Regions from separate parts of the Mesorhizobium sp. M1252 genome, predicted to be linked through region 3. Evidence: predicted binding sites of a transcription regulator. Region 3 holds the regulator's gene; each other region holds the start of a gene.
The links. Region 3 encodes LexA, which represses DNA repair genes until DNA is damaged. Its sites were predicted from a motif close to TGTTCNNNNTGTGTTCNG; they were not measured.
Positions count from the first base shown of each region.

Region 1 (4,157 bases), on a different contig from region 3:
CAGGACGTGAAGGCCAGGCTGAACTGAGCGGGGTTAACTCGCTGACATCAAGCCGCCCGGGCAACCTGCCGGCTTTTTTGTTGAGCGGCGACGGAGATTGGCGAAGGCGGTGTGCGCCTGATCTCCCCCCTCGAGGGGGAGATGTCGCCAAAGGCGACAGAGGGGGTCCGTTCGACCGGGCGCGACGCATTCTGCTGCGAAGAAGGGCTGGCGCTTCACGCGCGGTGACCCCCTCTGGCCTGCCGGCCATCTCCCCCTCAAGGGGGGAGATTAGCTGTCCAACCCGACAAACCCTTCTTCTTCCACCACCTCAACCCCACCCAGCCTGAACGGCGCGAATGATGCCCGGTGCAGCCTTGCCACCGGCCCATGCGCTTCGATCGCGGTGCGGTGCCGCACGGTGGCGTAGCCCATATGGACCTCGAACCCGTAGCGCTCGTGATGGCTGCCGCAGCCGCACATCATGCGGTCGCGCATCACCTTGGCGACGATCGAGGCGGCGGCGATCGATTGCGAGCGCTGGTCGCCCTTGATCAGCGCGCGGCCTTCGCAGAGGAGGCCCGGCGGCACATCGCGGCCATCGGCCAGCGCCAGCTTCGCCTGGATCGGCAGGCCGGCAAGGGCGCGGCGCATGGCTTCCAGGCTGGCCTTGAGGATGTTGCTGCCGTCAATGCCTTCGGCGCTGACCGAGGCCATCGACACGCCGAGCGCTGACCCCAGGATTTTCAGGAACAGCGCCTCGCGCTGCAAATGGTTGAGCCGTTTGGAATCGTCTAGCCCGTCGGGAATGTTGGCGGGATCGAGGATCACCGCCGCCGCCACCACCGGCCCGGCCAGCGGACCGCGGCCGGCCTCGTCCATGCCTGCCACCGGCCACAGGCCTTCAGCCATCGCCTTCGTCTCGAAGGAGAAGTCGGGCTTTTCGACGATTTCGAAAAGAAGCGGAGAATCGGAACGCGCGCGAGCCATGTTGCGGCGAGGTTCGCATCGGCTCCGATTCTCCGCAAGTCCCTCCAGGGTCGAGTGGGGCAAGACCGGGAGGGCACCGTCTGCAGGCCGGGGGACAGGCCGGACGGGATTCGTGGGTCGCCTGCCAACCACGAGGGCAGGGCAGGCGCTACTCTCAGAGCAGCATCAGCTGCTCGGTCGCCTTGGCGGCGGCGACAAACTGGTCGGTTCGGAGCGTGCGCCGCTCGGCGTTGAGGCCGAGCCGCTTGGCCGTGATCTCGAAGCGCCGGCCGATCTGCCAGGCATAGGGGCCGGCGCCTTTCATCCGCTTGCCCCATTCCGAATCATAGTCCTTGCCGTCGCGCATCGAACGGATCAGCGACATCACGTGCCGGTAGCGGTCGGGATAATGGCGCAGCAGCCAGTCCTTGAAGATCGGCGCCACCTCGAGCGGCAGGCGCAGGATGACATAGCCGGCCTCGCGGGCGCCTGCGGCGCGTGCCGAATCGAGGATGCGCTCCATCTCCTGGTCGGTCAGGCCGGGAATGATCGGCGCCACCATGACAGAGGCCGGGATGCCGGCATCGGAAAGCTGCCGGATTGCCTCAAGCCGCTTGGTCGCCGTCGACGCGCGTGGCTCCATGGTGCGCGCCAGCATGCGGTCCATCGTCGTCACCGACAGCGCCACCTTGGCCAAGCCCCGTTCGGCCATGCGCGACAAGATGTCGATGTCGCGCGTCACCAGATGGGATTTGGTGACGATGCCGACCGGATGGCCGCGCGCCTCCAGCACTTCGAGGATCTCGCGCATAATCCGGTATTGTTTCTCGATCGGCTGGTAGGGATCGGTGTTGGTGCCGATCGCGATGGTGCGCGGCTGATAGCCATCTTTCGACAGTTCCTTGTCGAGCAGCCGCGCCGCATCCGGCTTGGCAAACAGCTTCGCTTCGAAATCCAGCCCCGGCGACAGGCCCATGAAGGAATGCGTCGGCCGGGCGAAACAATAGACACAGCCATGCTCGCAGCCGCGATAGGGGTTGATCGAGCGGTCGAAGGAAATGTCGGGCGATTCGTTGCGGGTGATGATGGTGCGCGGCTTCTCGACCTGCACTTCGGTCTTGAACGGCGGCAATTCCTCCAGCGAATTCCAGCCGTCGTCGAACACATGCCGGCTGACCGGCTCGAACCGGCCGGATGGGTTGATGCCGGCGGAACGGCCGCGGTTGCGATCCGGACGGACGCGCATGCCGCTCTGTTCGATCATCGCATTGGCCATCTCGGCTCGCCCTGCTCCGAAAGCAGCAATGTCCGCACGCACGATATGTTCCATTTTGGCCCTTTCCCAAGGACTGTCGGCTGGCTGTCGAATCGCTCTGTTCATGAAAATAATCCTATTTCGCTGATGAGAACAAAGCAAGAACTTTTTCGTTGGGCCATGCACAACTGGCGCTGCGCCGGGCTTTCCGCTATTCGGCTAAAAATGCTCAGCGTTCTCATCGAAACCCGGGATGACGAAGAAGGCCTTGCCCGCACGCTCGCCTCGTTGATCGGCGGCGCGGTCGAGGGCGTGGTGCGCGATGTCATCGTCTGCGACACCGGCTCGACCGACCAGACGCATCGGGTTGCCGATCATGCCGGCTGCCACTTCGTGGCCGGCGGCATTGCCGCGGGAATCAGGCAGGCGAAGGGTGACTGGCTGCTGTTTCTGGAACCCGGCGCAAGGCTGGCGGAGGGCTGGATCGACGACGTTGTCGCTCACACGGCGCGGCAAACCATGCCGGCGCGCTTTTCCCGTGCGCGCGGCAGCCGCACGCCGTTCCTGTCACGGGTGTTTTCGGGCAACCGGGCGCTGGCCGAAGGGCTGGTCATCAGCAAGCGCCAGGCCGCTGCCCTGTCGAAGAACGCGCACAGCGCCGAAGCCCTTGCGCGCGGTCTCGCCACCAGGCGGCTCGACGCCGAAATCTGGCTGGCGCCGAAGAAGTGATGTTTCTCCCTTCTCCCCGTTCCCAGGGAGAAGGGTGCCCGAAGGGCGGATGAGGGGCAGCGTCGGCGTCCCCCCGGAATTGACACTGTCCGCTGCGCCGTCCGGCTTTTTCGCCGCAAAAACCTATTGTGCATTGCACAAAAGCTGACGCGGGATTAGCATTCCGTTGATGCGGGATATCGGGGTTTGGGTAGTGCCGGAGCGGTAAGCAAGCGCCGCGTCGTCGTTGCTGCCGTTCATATCTGAGGACCCCGATGAACCTTTCGACCCCTGACAAATCCGGCGCCCCCAGTCTGGAAGCCGTTGCCCGCAACGGCAGCCTGCTCCGCCGCATTGCGGTGCGTATCCCGACCTATCTGTCCGACCTGCGCGAAAATCCCGCATGGCTGCCGATGTTCGTGCTTGCCCGCACCATGCCGGCGCGCAAGCTGCACTGGCTTGGCGCCAAAGCCGCGCGCCCCGCGCAGAGTGCCGGAGCGACGATGTTCAGGGGCGTCGACCTCAAGTCGATCGTCGCGGCGCTGCGCACCGATGGCCTGTTCTCCGGACTGGTCCTTCCGCAGGCAATCCACGAAGAGATCGCCAGCTTTGCTCAGAGCACGCCGTGCTTCGGCAATTTCGACCGCCGGCTCGAATTCATGCCCGGAGAACACGCAGAAGCCGAGAAGCGGTTCGGCCGCTCTTTGCTCAGCGGACACTATTTCGAGCGCATCCTCGGCTGCAAGGCGGCACTCGCCATCCAGAACGACCCGCTGCTGCTCGACATCGCCCAGCACTATCTGGGCGGGCAGGCAAAGCTGATCACCACGCGTGTCTGGTGGAGCTTTCCGACCGGCGAGGCTTCCGACGCCGACAAGAACCTTGCCTCGCTCGGCAAATATCATTTCGATCTCGACGACTGGCGGATGCTGAAATTCTTCTTCTATCTCAAGCCCTGCGATGCCGGCACCGGCCCGCATGTCTATGTCAAAGGCAGCCACAACAGGCGCAGCCTCAAGCACCAGTTGACGCTGCTGGTCGGCCATCCGGCGCAAGACGTGCTCAAGGTCTATGGCGACGACAGCCCGGTCACGCTGACCGGCGAGGCCGGCCTCGGCTTCGTCGAGGACCCGTTCGGCTTCCACATGGGCACCGTGCCGTCCACCACGCCACGGCTGATGATGGAGGTCGGCTTCGGCGTCTCGCCGCCCTCGCGCCGCCGCTTCCACGGCGAACCGGTCATCCG
Region 1 is NZ_JAMYLX010000006.1:288,652-292,808, reverse strand. It holds gene NKH22_RS15035 (F0F1 ATP synthase subunit B) at 1-27, shown strand, start outside; gene rnhB (ribonuclease HII) at 271-969, opposite strand; gene NKH22_RS15025 (PA0069 family radical SAM protein) at 1,124-2,278, opposite strand; gene NKH22_RS15020 (glycosyltransferase) at 2,429-2,932, shown strand; gene NKH22_RS15015 (hypothetical protein) at 3,187-4,157, shown strand, end outside; gene NKH22_RS15010 (GFA family protein) at 4,151-4,157, opposite strand, start outside.
Region 1: NKH22_RS15025 (PA0069 family radical SAM protein) is a predicted target of LexA. The motif match lies at 2,353-2,370, and genes of this name have one in related genera.

Region 2 (4,157 bases), on a different contig from region 3:
TCCGTGAGTATGCGGACGATTACTGCGCGATCGGCGCGTATTTGCCGTCATGCCACTGGTTGATGTCGTAGCTGGCGTTCTTCAGATCGCCCTTCTCGTCGAAGGTGACCTCGCCGACCACGGTGCTGAACGGCGTGCCGTTCTTCAGCGCTTCGGCGACCTTGACCGGATCGTCGGTTCCGGCGCGCTTGACGCCTTCTGCAAAGGCCTGAACGACGGCATAGGAGAACAGCGTGAAGCCTTCCGGCACGAAGCCGCCCGCCTTGATCTTGGCGATGGCTTCCTTGGCTTCCGGCTTGGCCTGCGGGTCGGACGGGAAGACGAACATGGTGCCTTCGCCGGCCGGGCCGGCGACCTGCCAGAATTCCGGCGAGGCGATCGAGTCCGGCATGATCAGCTGGAACTTGACGCTCTGCTCAGCCGACTGACGCAGGATCAGCCCGGCTTCCGGGTGATAGCCGCCGAAATAGACGACATCGGCCTTGAGGTCCTTCAGCTTGGTGACAAGAGCCGAATAGTCCTTCTCGCCGGCATTGATGCCTTCATAGTCGATTTCCTTGAGGCCACCGGCATTCATCGTCGCCTTCACGGCATCGGCAACGCCCTGACCGTAGGCGCTCTTGTCATGCAGGATAACAACATTTTTGCCGGCATATTTCTTGGCGATCCACGGGCCGATGAAGGCGCCTTGCGCGTCGTCACGCGTGTAGAGACGCATGATCGTCGGCCAGCCGGCCTTGGCGGCGGCGTCAGTCAGCTCGGGATTTGAAGAGGCTGGGCTCATCATCAGCGCGCCGGCCTCGGCGTAGACGGCGGACGCCGGGATGCTCGAACCCGAACAGGCATGGCCGTCAATAAACTTGACGCTGTTGGCAACGATCCGGTTGGCCACCGAAACCGCCTGCTTGGGATCGCACTGGTCGTCCTCGATGTCGAGCTTGATCATCGAGCCGTTGACGCCGCCGGCGGCGTTGATCGCGTCGGCGGCTGCCGTTGCGCCCTGTTTGAACTGATCGCCGATCGTGGCGAGCTGTCCGGTCATCGGGCCGACCACCGAAATGGTGATGTCATCGGCAAAGGCAACCGGCGCGCTCATCATCAGGCCAAATACGGCCGCGCTCAAAATACCCATTTTTTTCATGGCGATAGAACTCCTCCCACACTCGCGCAGCCGCTCTGGCCGCGCTTCTTTCAGAAGGCGGGACAATTTCATCCTTCATTGGGCCTGTCTAGGCGCATCGGCGCCACTCGATTGGGCCTCATCAACGCAAAAAGCCACGCCAGCCTGTTCCCGGCCGGTCGTGGCTTTTTGCTCGTGGAGCAGTCCCCATGCGCCCCCGCGCCACGAAAACCTGCTCGCCGTCCCCATTGTGCACGGCTGGACCGTGTTGGCCTGCCGCGTTCTTGTTTTTCATTGTCGACCGTCTTGTCGCGGTCTTGTTGTCTACCGGTTCCGGCCGTCTATGCGGTCTTGATCCCGGAGCTTCCCTGTCTTTCGTATATCTGCTCGAGATCGCCGATCTCAGTGCATGGTCATCCATTCGCGGGCTTCGCGCAGCGCCTTGGCGATCTCGGCCTTGGACATCGCGGCCGACAGTTCCGAGCGCAGTTCGGCGGCGCGGACCGAGCCCTTGATGGCGGCGATGTTGAACCATTTGTGGGCGGCAACGACATCGGTCTCGCAATCGCGGCCGGTCGCATACATCATGCCCAGTTCGAAAAGAATGTCGGCCTGGGCAGTTGCCCCCATGGCGCCGAAGCCGGCTTCAAGCATTTCAAAACGTGCCATTTTAGTCCCCTGTCTGGCTCCCGAGAGCGGGCCTTTTCTGTCCCCCGGTGTCCCCTGGGGAGCCGCTCTTTCGATGCTTTCGAGAATGAAGCCGAGCCTTGAATCCGTCGTTAAACGGCGTGCTTAATTTGGAGAAAACAAAGCTAAAACAAGAGGTAAACGCGGAAATTCGTTAAGGATACAAAATCAGCAATCGCGCCGTTTCGCGCCGGATTTGACGAAAATTTATGGGGCACCAATCAACACTCTGCTAACCACAGAAACCAAAGCCAACGCGCCGATCGTTTCATTTCTCGCGTGCACAGCTCTCCCGCTCCCATGAAAATTGCAAACCCTTCCGTGGCGGCACCCGCTTTTGTTTTGCCGGGAGCTGGATTAGCTTACGTTTGCGTAAGGGGCAGAGAGGCGGGAGCCCCAGATGAAACCACAGGGAGGACAGATATGTTTCGCAAAGTAAGCTTGGCCCTGGCGGCCACGGTGATGATGGCGGGCGCTGCATGGGCCGACCCGATCGAAGGCAATTGGAAGACGCAGGCCGGCGACACCGCACTCATTGGCGGCAGCGGCTCATTCTCCATCACATTGAAGACCGGCAAATATGCCGGCAAGACCATCGGCTCGCTCAAGGTGGCCGGGAACAACAAATATGCCGGCAACATCACAGATCCGGCAAACGACAAGACCTATTCCGGCAAGGCCACACTGTCGGGCACCTCGCTCAAGATGAGCGGCTGCGTGCTCGGCGGGCTGATCTGCAAGAGCCAGACCTGGCACAAGCTCTGAGCTTGCTGTTTTGACACGACGATAACGGGGCCTGCAGGCCCCGTTTTCTTTTCCAGGCGCCCACGGCAAACCCGCGACACCTCGCGGCCTCGCAATCGAGCCGATGCTCTCCCTAAAACATCGTCAATCACTTTGAACCGCAGATGAACGCCGGCATCAGAGCCGGTTCAGTCGCATCAGGGCATTTTGATGGCGTGTTCAAGGAGACACTACGCAAATGCTCGCTCGCCGCTTCACCATCGTCTGCCTGTTGATGAGCCTGTTCGGGATGCTCTTCGCCATCCTCGTGGCCGAAGCCGGCCGCCCGGCCCGTTCCTGGGATGCAGCCAGTTCCTGCCAATTCGATTGCATGAACCATTTTCGCCCCTGAGACGACAAAGACATAGATCCAAACAGAAAAGCAAAAGCCATGAACCGCATCGCCATCAACGCCCTCCAGACCCTTCGGCTCCTGCCGCGGGCGGCGCTCGTTCTGGTCGTGCTGTCGGCGCCGGTCCTGGCCATGCCGATGATGCGGGCCAATGCCGACGCGACGATCGACGCGCCGGCGACGAAGAAGCATGGCGTCGGCTTTGTCTTGCTGGTCAGTCTGCAGCGCGGGTAAGGTGTGCCGGTATTAAGGTGATGCCGGCCTGCAAGTGGCGGCCTTTGGTGCTCACATACTTCGAGTACGCTCCGCTCCGGTTCTCGAAGCCAACCAGTTTGGTCGCTTCGCGCCCGTCCTCGACTCCGGCTCAGCCTTACCTGAATCTCAGCACACCTTGGGCGTGGACGAATAAATCGACCACTTGGCGGCCATCCTCCCCTCCCAAGTGCGGCCTCAAGTCTCTATATTGAGCCATGGAAAAGCGAATCTACCCACAAGCTATCGAATCGGTCGTCATGCCGGAGCCTTTCGGCAAGCAGAGCTTCGACGACGCCAAAAAGGCCGTGGCCGCCTTGCAGGTGCTCTACGACCGCAACACCAAGTTTCTGCGCGACTCCTTTGCCACGCTTGCCGCCGGCGGCGACGAAAGCAAGCGCTACCGCGCCTTCTACCCGGAGATCGGCGTCACCACCAATTCGTTCACCCAGATCGACTCGCGCCAGGCTTACGGCCACATGCCGACCCCCGGGCATTTCTCGACCACCATCACCCAGCCGGTGCTGTTCGAACGCTATCTCGTAGAGCAGCTTCGCCTGATCATGCGCAATCACGGCGTGCCGGTAACGGTTTCGGAATCGACCACGCCGATCCCGCTGCATTTCGCGTTCCTTGAAGGAACCCATGTCGATGGCGCCGCCGCCGACCGCATCAAACGGCCGATCCGCGACCTGTTCGACGTGCCGGATCTTGACGGCACCGACGACCAGATCGCCAACGGCACCTTCGAGGTCGCGTTCGGCGAACCAAGGCCGCTGGCGCCGTTCACGGCGCAGCGCATCGACTATTCGCTGCACCGCATGACGCACTACACGGCGACCAGCCCGCAGCATTTCCAGAACTTCGTGCTGTTCACCAACTACCAGTTCTACATCGACGAGTTCGTCGCCCGCGCGCGGGCCCAGATGGCTGAAGGCGGCCACGGCTATACCGAATTCGTCG
Region 2 is NZ_JAMYLX010000006.1:54,918-59,074, forward strand. It holds gene NKH22_RS13875 (branched-chain amino acid ABC transporter substrate-binding protein) at 20-1,141, opposite strand; gene NKH22_RS13880 (sel1 repeat family protein) at 1,523-1,789, opposite strand; gene NKH22_RS13885 (DUF2147 domain-containing protein) at 2,231-2,572, shown strand; gene NKH22_RS13890 (hypothetical protein) at 2,790-2,942, shown strand; gene NKH22_RS13895 (hypothetical protein) at 2,982-3,176, shown strand; gene NKH22_RS13900 (AMP nucleosidase) at 3,455-4,157, shown strand, end outside.
Region 2: NKH22_RS13880 (sel1 repeat family protein) is a predicted target of LexA. The motif match lies at 1,923-1,940, and genes of this name have one in related genera.

Region 3 (4,157 bases):
CGAGCCGGGCTTTGCGCAGCCAATCGCCATTGTGGTGCTGGCGACATGTTGCGCTGTCGCCACGCGATCGCGGCCGAGGACGCATCTGTTCTGCATGGCCGCGATGCTGTGCGCGCTCGGCGTCGTCGCCGCCAAAGTCGAGACCTGGCGCGCCGGAACGCAGATGCTCGGCTCCGAGATCCAGACACGGCTGACCGGCCGCGTCGTCAGTCTCGAACAGATGGAGAGCGGGCGCATCAGGCTGACGCTCGACGTGGTTTCGACCGCTTACCCCAAGCTGCGCTACGCCCCGGAGCGGGTCAGGCTCTCGGCGCGGACCGTTCCCGCCGATATGACCGCCGGCTCCCTGATCACCGGCTATGCCAGGCTGTTGCCGCCGACCGGTCCGGTGCGGCCGGAGAGCTACGATTTCTCCTTCGACAGCTATTTCACCGGTATCGGCGGCAGCGGCTTCTTTCTCGGCAATCCGAAAACCATTGCTACGCAGGGACCGCCGCCGCTGACCGCGCGGCTCTCCTCGGCAATCGAGAGCGCGCGCGAAAACATTGCCGACCATATCAGGGGCAAGATCGGCGGCGCCGAAGGCGAGATTGCCGCGGCGCTGATTGTCGGCGTGCGCGCCGGCATCCCGGACGAGGTCAACGAAGCGATGCGGCGCACCGGCATCTATCACATCATCTCCATCTCCGGCCTGCATATGGCGCTGGTTGCCTGCACCATCATGGCGTTGCTGCGCGGCGCCTTTGCGCTGTTTCCGGATTTCTCCTCGCGCCGGCCGGTGAAGAAATATGCAGCAGTGGCAGCACTCGTCTCCATCGCCGCCTATCTCGTCATTTCAGGCATCGTGGTGGCTGCCGAGCGCAGTTTCATCATGCTAGCGGTCATGCTTGTCGCCGTGCTGTTTGATCGCGCCGCACTCACCATGCGCAATCTGGCGATCTCCGCCATTGCCGTCATCCTGGTGTCGCCGCACGAGGTGGTCGGTCCCAGCTTCCAGATGTCGTTTGCCGCCACTGCCGCCCTTGTCGGCGCCTATGCCGGCTGGGCCGATTACCGCGCCGACAAGGTGAGAACGCCACCGGCAAAGCGCTCCTTCGTCGGCTTCCTGTCGCGAAAATTCGCGCTGGCCATGGGCGGCCTCGCCATGACCTCGATCATCGCCGGCAGTGCAACCTTGCTGTTCGCCATCTGGCATTTTCAGCGTGTGTCGCCGCTCAGCCTGATCGCCAATCTGGCCGTGATGCCGATTGTATCGTTGATCGTCATGCCGTTTGCCGTGCTCAGCGCGCTGGCGATGCCGTTCGGCGCCGACGGACCGTTCCTCTATGTGATGGGCAAAGGCCTGACGGCGATGATCGCCATATCGGCCTGGATTTCCGAGCGCTCGCCGGTCGATGCCGTCGGGTTGATTTCCATCCGCTCGGTGCTGCTGGTGACGGTCGCCCTCGTCATCGCCACCATGGCCACCACCTGGCTCAGGCTGGCGGCCGTGCCTTTCGCGCTGGCCGGCCTGTTGACGGTGCCGCAGGTGCTTACGCCCGACGTGCTCATATCCGAGGATGCGCATCTGGTGGCCATGCCGATCGGTGGCGGCGAACTCGCCCTCAACCGCGAACGCTCCAACGAATTCACCACGGACAATTGGAAACGGGCGCTGCGGGCCGAAACCATTATCCCACCTGAGATTTTCGAGTCAACAGATACGCGGTTCGATCTCGATCCGCTCGATCTGCCGCCCGGCTCGCCCTTCTATTGCACCGGCGATCTCTGTATCGCCCGGCACCCTTCCGGAGCCATTGTAGCGCTTGCGAAAGACCGCAAGACGGCGCGGCCGGCCTGTGCCTTCGCGAGCCTGATCGTCATCGATGACGCCACCGCCTACAATCCGTGCCGCGACCCGCTGGTGCTGGTCGTGACGAAGAAACAGCTGGCCCGCGACGGCAGCGCCGCCGTCTTCTTCGATCCGCAATCGGCAGCTGCAGCGCCAACCATCCGCTTCGCCGTCGACAAGCCGTATCGCCCCTGGCACGAGCAACGCCGCTTCTCCCGCGAAGCGCGCGGCCTGCCGCCTTACAACCAGCGTGAAAAGTACAAACCCAAGCCGGCTCAGTAGCGCCGGATCAATCCGACAAGCTTGCCCTGCACCTTCACCCTGTCCGGTCCAAAAATGCGGGTCTCGTAGGCCGGGTTGGCGGCTTCCAGGGCGATCGAGGCGCCCTTGCGGCGGAAGCGTTTCAGGGTCGCTTCCTCATCGTCGACCAACGCCACCACGATCTCGCCGGGGCTGGCTGTGTCGGCATTGCGGATGATGACCGTGTCGCCATCGAAAATGCCGGCCTCGATCATCGAATCGCCCTTGACCTCGAGCGCGTAGTGTTCGCCGCCCATGATCATATCGGGCGGCACCGAGATCGAATGGGTCTGATGCTGGATGGCGTCGATCGGCACGCCGGCGGCGATGCGTCCCATAACCGGGATTGAAATCGCGGAAACGGCATCGTCATTGCCGGCCGACATCGAACGCGACGGCGAGCCCGGCTTGATCTGGCGGCCGAGACCGCCTTGGCCCAACGCGCCTTGTCCTTGGCCGCCTTGCCCTTGGCCGGTTTGACCAAGACTGCCCTGAATGACGCTCGGCGAAAACTTCCTCGCCGCATTGAGGCCTGGTGCGATCGAGTCGGGCAGCCGCAGCACTTCCAGCGCGCGCGCCCGGTTCGGCAGCCGGCGAATGAAACCGCGCTCCTCAAGCGCCGTGATCAGGCGGTGGATGCCGGACTTGGAGGCGAGGTCGAGCGCTTCCTTCATCTCGTCGAAGGACGGCGGGATTCCGCTCTCCTTCAGGCGTTCATGGATGAACATCAGAAGCTCATGTTGTTTGCGCGTCAGCATCGCGGCCCCCAAGGGTTCTGAAACCAGAATCAGAAAAAACAAACCCAGAACAAACACTATCTGTTCCAGTTGTGTTCCGCAACCTTTTAAAGTTTAATGAATGTGTTGACGTTTTGTTCAGCGTAACGTTCGGCGCTGCGAGCGCCGCCTGCGCCCAGTTGCCAGCAACGGGGTGAAACGAAGACAAAGTGCCCTGCGTCGTCGGCTACGATCGCCGCTTCCTTTTCGGACGGGGCTGCGCAGCATCCGCGCGGGGTTCTCTCTGGGCATAGACCCGCAGCGTGTAGCCGATGTGAGCGGTCATCAGAGTTTTCGCACGTTCGACGTCGCGATCGAGGGCCGCTTCCATCAGGGCGGTATGGTGTTCGATCGCCACGGCGTCGCGCAGGGCCGCCACGGCCTTCCGGTGTCCGTCCGTGCGGCCGGCGGCGGCGCGCAGCGTCGGGGCCAGACCCAGAAAGCGGTGATGGCGATGCAATTGGTCGGAAATCGTTGCATTGAAGCGCAGCAGCCAGCTGGATGTCGCGGCACTGAGCAGCGCCGCATGGAAGGCATCGTGTTTTTCGTACCACGCGTCGACCGCATCATCCGATGGATCGTCGAGAACAGACCCGCACCGTGAGAGACGATAGTGGGCGGCAACGACCGCGTCTTCCCACTCACGGTCGCCCTTCTCGATCGATTCCACCAGCAGGGGCAGTTCGACCACCAGCCGCGCACGTGCCAAATCCTCGAGCTCCGCCCGAGAGACGGGAGCGACCGCAAACCCGCGGTTGCTGATGGCGGTCACAAGCCGTTCCGCCTCCAGCCGCGACAGCGCCTCGCGCAACGGCGTCCAGCCGATGCCGTAGGTGTTGCGCAGCGTGCTCAGCTTCAACGGCGCGGCAGGCGCCAGCCGGGTCGCAAGAATATCGCGCCTGAGCAGGCGATAGGCCACTTCCGTCTTCGAGGTCTGCTCGTCATCCAGCATCGTGATCCATCAGACATAAACGCTCGGGCGGATCATTATATATCAAAGCCTTTCAATGGGTGAATTATATATAATGTTTGACAGTTCAAGGGCGACCACTCAAGATCGCCGGCATGTTTGGGCGGCAGGCTCCGCCGCGCGCGTTTGTCCATGGAGGGGCGCCGGATCATGAGCACGACACCCGATCTCGCTACAATCGAAGCAATGGATGCCGCCGATCCGCTGCGCTCCATGCGTGAACGCTTTGTCTTGCCGCAAGGCGTGATTTATCTCGACGGCAATTCCCTGGGCGCCGCGT
Region 3 is NZ_JAMYLX010000015.1:15,915-20,071, forward strand. It holds gene NKH22_RS25080 (ComEC/Rec2 family competence protein) at 1-2,113, shown strand, start outside; gene lexA (transcriptional repressor LexA) at 2,107-2,889, opposite strand; gene NKH22_RS25090 (GntR family transcriptional regulator) at 3,095-3,859, opposite strand; gene kynU (kynureninase) at 4,028-4,157, shown strand, end outside.